One region of the Streptomyces sp. 6N223 genome, then DNA from elsewhere that is predicted to be linked to it. Evidence: riboswitches for the same ligand, from Rfam matches in the RefSeq annotation. Region 1 holds a riboswitch; the other holds the start of a gene.
What was found. Region 1 has a riboswitch for S-adenosylmethionine ahead of ACTWQH_RS11175 (aminotransferase class V-fold PLP-dependent enzyme). Riboswitches for the same ligand answer to the same signal wherever they lie in the genome.
Positions count from the first base shown of each region.

Region 2: another riboswitch for S-adenosylmethionine. It lies ahead of thrC (threonine synthase); the one in region 1 lies ahead of ACTWQH_RS11175 (aminotransferase class V-fold PLP-dependent enzyme).

Region 1 is NZ_JBQQCA010000013.1:82,100-85,495, forward strand. It holds gene ACTWQH_RS11165 (peroxidase-related enzyme) at 1-547, opposite strand, end outside; SAM riboswitch class IV at 659-767, opposite strand; gene ACTWQH_RS11170 (putative leader peptide) at 1,058-1,240, opposite strand; SAM riboswitch class IV at 1,261-1,379, shown strand; gene ACTWQH_RS11175 (aminotransferase class V-fold PLP-dependent enzyme) at 1,396-2,688, shown strand; tRNA gene ACTWQH_RS11180 (tRNA-Arg) at 3,314-3,388, opposite strand.
Region 2 is NZ_JBQQCA010000025.1:35,256-38,651, reverse strand. It holds gene ACTWQH_RS17245 (ubiquitin-like small modifier protein 1) at 1-206, opposite strand, end outside; gene thrC (threonine synthase) at 203-1,492, opposite strand; SAM riboswitch class I at 1,511-1,649, opposite strand; gene ACTWQH_RS17235 (glucosyl-3-phosphoglycerate synthase) at 1,911-2,873, shown strand; gene ACTWQH_RS17230 (alpha,alpha-trehalose-phosphate synthase (UDP-forming)) at 2,961-3,396, shown strand, end outside.

The sequences.
Region 1 (3,396 bases):
TGTGCCGCGCCGGCGGGGGCGCTGCGGCCGGGTCACGACCCTGGAGCAGGCGCAGGCCCTGGATGACACGCGCCTGAAAGGCCGTGAACGCCGCGGTCTGGGAAATCGTCACGATCGCGTCGGTGGACCAACCCGCGTCGGCCAGCCGGTCCAGATCCTCGCGCGTGGCCAACGCCGGGGAGACGGTGACGAGATCGATGTGGGCCGCCGCCGCCCGCAACGCGGGGTCGCCTGGGAGTTCGTCGTGCCACAGCAGGGGGTCGGCACCCCGCTCCGCGTGGTCGCGAACGAGGTCCTCCGCCCCGTGCCAGCGCGCGGCCAGCGCGGCCAAGCCCCGGCGCACCGGGCCGCTCACCGGCGCCTCCCCGCTGAACAGCGCCGCTCCCGCTTCCTGAGCGTGCGCGGACACCTGCGGCTTCGCGGCGCGGGCCGCCTCGATCCGCTCGTCCAGCCCGGCCAGCCGCCCGATGTCGTCGTCGGCCGGCCCGCGGTCCGCGGTGTCCTTGTGCGTGGCGTCGCTTGACGCCGCGTCGGGAGTGGTGCTCATGGGGTCCGCCTCGTCGTGCTTGGTACGTGGTGCTTGTTGCCTGGTCGCGTGGTGGCCGAGGCACGCCGCAAACGCGTCGAAACCGTCGAAGACGAAGACGAGATCTCGCCAGGAGCACGCTTGCCGCATCACCGCAGCCGGGTCGTCTTCCCGGGGGCACCCCGCCGTGCAGGAGGGTTGCCGGCCAGCTAGCCGGGACTTCGCGCTGGCACTCTTGACCTGCTCGTCAAGCTAGCCGACCGCAGAGACTGAGAAAACCTCAGTCCGGAATGTGAGACCCAGTCATCCGCGATGCGGGCAGCAAGCCGTCCCGGCTCTCCACCGCGCGTGCCTGACTGGCTGGGCCTCTCCCCGCTGGCGCATGCTGCGCGCGACCGCATGCGCCAGACCGGCGAGCGCCGGGACGCAATCGCTGATCCCCCGGAGCATGGTCAACCATCGGGCTGGTGGTGCGGTGCGCGCGAGCGGTCAGCGCGCGAGCCGACGGCTGGCGGTGTCCGGAGGGGCGGCTCAGAGGCCGGCGGCAGCCAGACAGGAGGACGCGGTGACACGGCGCAGATCGATGTGTCGGCGCGACGTCAGGCGGGGCAATGGCTGCATATTGCAACTTTCGGGGAGCGCCCCGCGGTTGTCAAGGCTGGTCGGTGACACCCTCGTCTCGCCATGCGGACACGGGATTCCATGGCCGCGCATGGCGGGTTAACGTTCCGGCAGGTCACGAGTGACAGCGACCACGGCCCCGGCCCGCTGTCCGGCAACCCTCCAACCGTGGCGGGGTGCCCCGGGTGATGACCTGGCCGTCGGCAAGCGAGGCCGTCGGCAAGCACGGTCAAGGAGAGAGCTCCGTCATGCCTGTCACCACTGTTTCCGCCTGCCTGCCCGTTCTCGGAGCCGAGGTCCGCGCGCCCCTCGACACCGGCGAAGACGTCCCGTACGCCGCGCTGGACTACGCCGCCAGCGCGCCCGCGCTGCGCGCCGTCTGGGACGAGGTCGCCGCCTTCCTCCCCTCCTACGGCAGCGTGCACCGCGGCGCCGGGTACCTCTCCCGACTCTCCACCGAACTGTTCGAGGAGAGCCGGGCGACGGTCGCGGCGTTCCTCGGCTGCCGTCCCGACGATGCGCTGATCTTCACCCGCTCCACCACCGACTCGCTCAACCTGCTGGCCGGCGCGCTGCCCGAGGGCTGCCAGGTCTTTGTCTTCGCCACCGAGCACCACGCCGCGCTGCTGCCCTGGGACCGGCACGGCCGCGCGGCGGTGACCTGCCTGCCCGCGCCCAGCACGCCGGAGCAGGCCGTCGCCATCCTGCGTGCCGCGCTCGCCCAGGCCGCCCCCGGGCCGAAGCTGCTGTGCGTGACGGGAGCCTCGAATGTCACCGGCGAGCTGTGGCCGGTGGCCGACCTCGCCGCCACGGCGCGCTCGTTCGGGGCGCGAACGGTGCTGGATGCCGCGCAGTTGGCGCCCCACCGCCCGGTGGACATCGCGGCCCTCGGCGTGGACTGGGTGGCGTTGTCCGGGCACAAGCTCTACGCACCCTTCGGTGCCGGCGTGCTGGCCGGGCGGGCCGACTGGCTCAGCCCCGCCGAGCCGTACCTGGCGGGCGGCGGCGCGAGCGCGGTCGTCAGCGCGTCGCCGGATGCCGGGGTCGAGGTCACCTGGCACACCGCGCCGGAGGTGCGGCACGAGGCCGGTTCTCCGAACGTCGTCGGCGCCTACGCCCTCGCCGCCGCCTGCCGAGCCCTGGACGCGGCGGGGTTCCCCGCCCTGGTGGCACGCGAGGAACGCCTGCTGGCCTCCCTCCTGACGGGCCTGGCCGAGACACCCGGCGTGCGGGTGCTCTGGCTGTTCGGCCAGGACGCGCCCCGGGTCGGCGTGGTGTCCTTCGTAGTGGCGGGCTGGGAGAGCGGCGCGCTCGCCCGCGCGCTGTCCGATCGGTACGGCATCGGCGTGCGCGACGGGCTGTTCTGCGCCCACCCGCTGGTACAAGCCCTCCTCGGTGACAGGGCCGAGGACGGAGACGGGGACTGCGACGGGCCGCTGAAGGCCGTCCGGGCGAGCTTCGGCGCAGGCACCCCGGACGAGCACATCGAACGACTGGTGCGCGCGGTCCGCGAACTGGCCGCCGCCGGTCCGCCGGACTGACGCTCCCAGCCGCCCCGGTCGCTCTCCGGGGCGCGAAGGACGCCGTCGGATCGGCCTCCCACTGCTCAGCCATGTCCCCTCCGTGCCCGGCGACCGAGGACCAGCGGCTGCCGCACGGGCTGCCGCCGGCCGTCGAGACCGCTGGGGCTGGTGGGGTGTTCCTCACTCGCGGCGACGGGTTCGGCGGCCCGCCATGGCCGACCACATCGCGATCTCCTGGCACGCTGAGCTGACCCGAGTTTCGATGAGTGTGTGATGTGCCCCGGGTTCGGTGGAGTCGGGTTGCTGGACGATCAGTCATCCGGCGCCTCTGGAGGCCCACATGCCCCGCAGCCACCCGCCCGAGTCCCGCCGCAAGGTCCTCGACCTCGTAGAGTCCGGCCGTCCTGTCGCCGAGGTCGCTCAGCAGCGCATCACCGATCGAGCCAACCCCGTGTCTTTGTTCCCATGTACTGGGTCCCCCTTGGGTTCCCACCCGCGCAAACGTCGCGTCCTCGGTGAACTGTCCATGATCAGGCTGCTGACCTGGGCTTTCTGGCAGCAGCAGGGGTATGAGGCAGCCGCGATGTGTTTATCGCGAGGACAGGCCAGGACAACACCTGACCTGGGAAAACACAGAAACTGATGGTGCCCCCGGCAGGATTCGAACCTGCGCACACGGCTCCGGAGGCCGTTGCTCTATCCCCTGAGCTACGGGGGCGGATGTCG
Region 2 (3,396 bases), on a different contig from region 1:
GCGAACCGCACGTCGTCGTCGTTCACGTACACGTTCACGAAACGCCGGAGCGCGCCCTGCTCGTCCAGGACCCGGGCGCCGATGCCCTGGTGGTTCTTGTCCAGGTCCGCCAGCACCTCGCCCACCGTGTCGCCCTCGGCGGTCACCTCGGCCTGCCCGCCGGTGTAGGTGCGCAGGATGGTCGGGATTCGGACGGTCACGCTCATGCCAGGCCAGCCTTTCGGAACGACTCCAGATTCGGGCGGATGGTCGCGGTCGGGCCCGCCGTCGGGGCCACCGCTTCCAGGGTCTTCAGGCCGTCGCCGGTGTTCAGCACGACCGTGGTCAGCGAGGGGTCGAGCACCCCGTTCTCGATCAGCTTGCGGGCCACGCCGAGCGTCACGCCGCCCGCCGTCTCGGCGAAGACGCCCTCGGTGCGGGCCAGCAGCCCGATCGCGTCCAGGATCTGCCCGTCGGTGACGTCCTCCACCGCGCCGCCGGTGCGCCGTGCGATGTCCAGCACGTACGGCCCGTCCGCCGGGTTGCCGATGGCCAGGGACTTGGCGATGGTGTCGGGCTTCACCGGCCGGACCACGTCGTGCCCGGCGCGGAACGCCTGGGAGACGGGCGAGCAGCCCTCGGCCTGCGCCCCGAAGATCCGGTACGGCCGGTCCTCCACCAGGCCGGTGGCTATCAGCTCCTTCAGCCCCTTGTCGATCTTGGTCAGCTGCGAGCCCGAGGCGATCGGGACGACGAGCTGGTCGGGGATCCGCCAGCCGAGGCGTTCGCAGATCTCGAAGGCGAGGGTCTTGGAGCCCTCGGCGTAGTACGGGCGGAGGTTGACGTTGACGAAGCCCCAGCCCTCGCCGACCGGGTCGCCGATCAGCTCGCTGCAGAACCGGTTCACGTCGTCGTAGGTGCCCTCGATGGCGACGACCTGGCCGCCGTAGATCGCGGCCATGACGACCTTGCCCTGCTCCAGGCCCTCGGGGATGAAGACGCAGGAGCGCAGCCCCGCGCGGGCGGCGGCGGCGCCGACCGCGCCCGCCAGGTTGCCGGTGGAGGAGCAGGACAGGGTGGTGAAGCCGAAAGCGCGGGCGGCCTCGACGGCACAGGCCACCACCCGGTCCTTGAAGGAGTGGGTGGGGTTGGCCGAGTCGTCCTTGATGTACAGCTCTCCGGTCACGCCCAGCTCGGCGGCGAGCCGGTCGGCTCGCACCAGCGGCGTACACCCGGGATTGAGGTTCGGCTGCTCGGCGACGGTGGCGGGCACCGGCAGCAGCGGGGCGTAGCGCCAGATGCTCTGCGGCCCGGACTCGATGCGGGCGCGCAGTGCCTCGGGGTCGCCGGCCGGCAGGTCGTAGGCGATCTCCAGCGGCCCGAAACAGGACGGACAGGCGAAGTCCGGGCTGAGGGGGGAGCGCTCCCCGCACTCCCGGCAGGAGAGCGCGGCGGCCGGGCCGAGGTCGACGGTCGCGGGAGCGGTGGTGGCGTGCGTGGTGAGCACAGACATGGGTGCGAGGCCCTTCTCTCCTCATCTTCCCCGTGACGGCTCTCGCCACGGGACGGAATTGGCACCTTCCCCACCGGGAGCCTCGCGTCGTCACGAGACCGGCGGAAGGGTTGCCGGGGCTTCAACGGGCCGTTCCCTCTGCCCCTCTGGATGAGCGGTATGCGGTTGTGGGCGCGGGCCTCGATATGCGGAGGACACCTGCGCTGTCCGAGACTGTAACGGACGGCCCGCACAATGGCCCGGGCCGTCCGATCCGCGAGACGCCGAAGACCCGCGAGTCAGGCCAGTCGATCACGACTGATCACTCAGAGAAAGCGGACGAAGAAAAGCGGGCGCGGTGGGTTCGGGCACCACCAGGAAGGGGCAGATACGGCCATACGGGTAACAACATGGCCGAACGCGAACAGGAGCGACATTCGTGCTGGAAGAGGCAGAGGAGTGGCTGAGCCGCCGGTCCTGGGTCGCCGCTGACCGCTCGCTGCCGCAGATGCTGAACGCGAAGCGTGAGGCTGGTGCGGCCGCCAGCATCAGCGTGGTTCTCCCCGCGCTGAACGAGGAAGCGACCGTCGGCGCCATCGTGGAAGCGCTCCGGCGCGACCTGATGGAGAACGTGCCGCTGATCGATGAACTGATGGTGGTGGACTCCGGCTCCACCGACCGCACCTCCGAGGTGGCCGCCGCGGCGGGCGCCAAGGTCGTCCACCGGGACGAGATCCTCCCCCGGCTACCGCCCGTGCCCGGTAAGGGCGAGGTGCTCTGGCGCTCGCTGCTGGCCGCCAGCGGCGAGATCATCTGCTTCGTCGATGCCGACCTGCGGGAATTCGACTCCCGCTTCGTCTCCGGCATCCTCGGACCCCTGCTCACCGAGCCGCGGGTACAGATGGTCAAGGCCATGTACGACCGCCCGCTGGGCGACCAGCCGTCCGGCGCCCGGCAGGGCGGCCGCGTCACCGAGCTCGTCGCCCGCCCGCTGCTGAACCTCCACTGGCCGCAGCTGGCCGGCGTGGTGCAGCCCCTGGGCGGGGAGTACGCGGCGCGGCGCTCGCTGCTGGAGCGGCTGCCGTTCCCCGTCGGGTACGGCGTGGAGCTCGGCCTGCTGATCGACACGCTCAACCTGGCCGGCCTCGACGCGCTCGCCCAGGTCGACGTGGGCGTCCGCAAGCACCGCCACCAGGACGGGCAGGCGCTGGGCCGGATGGCCGCCGCGATCATGCGCACCGCGCAGAGCCGGCTGCCGGGCCCGGTGCCGGTCCGGCCGGGGATAACCCAGTTCGAGAGGACCGATACCGGGGGGTTCGCCCCGCAGACCCACCACATCCACACCGAGGAACGCCCGCCCATGACGAGCGTCCCCGAGTACGCCGCCCGCAAGGCGGCGTGACGGGAGACACGTTTCATCGCTCGCGCGGCGGGCTAACTACCTTCCGCGCGAGCACATCCTCATGCCCTCACGGAAGGTGATGAGCCCATGACGGCCGACGGCAGCGTCGTGATCGCGTCCAACCGCGGCCCGGTGAGCTACGCCGTGTCCGAGGACGGCTCGCTCACCGCCCGGCGCGGCGGCGGAGGCGTCGTCTCCGGCCTCAGCGCGCTCGGCCCGGACGGCGGCCTGTGGGTGTGCGCCGCGCTCGGCGAGGGCGACAGGGAGGCGACGCGGCGCTTCGGGCGGCGCCTGGACCCGGCCGCGACCGGCGGGCAGGCGGTGCGGATGCTGAACATCTCCCCCAGCACCTTCGACGCGGCCTACAACGGCATCGCCAACTCCGTGCTGTGGTTCGTCCACCACATGCTGTACCAGACGCCGCTGGAACCCGTCTTCGACAGCGCCTTCGAGAAGCAGTGGAGCCGCTACAGCGCGTACAACGCCATGTTCGCCGACACGGTGGTCGAGGAGGCCGCCCCCG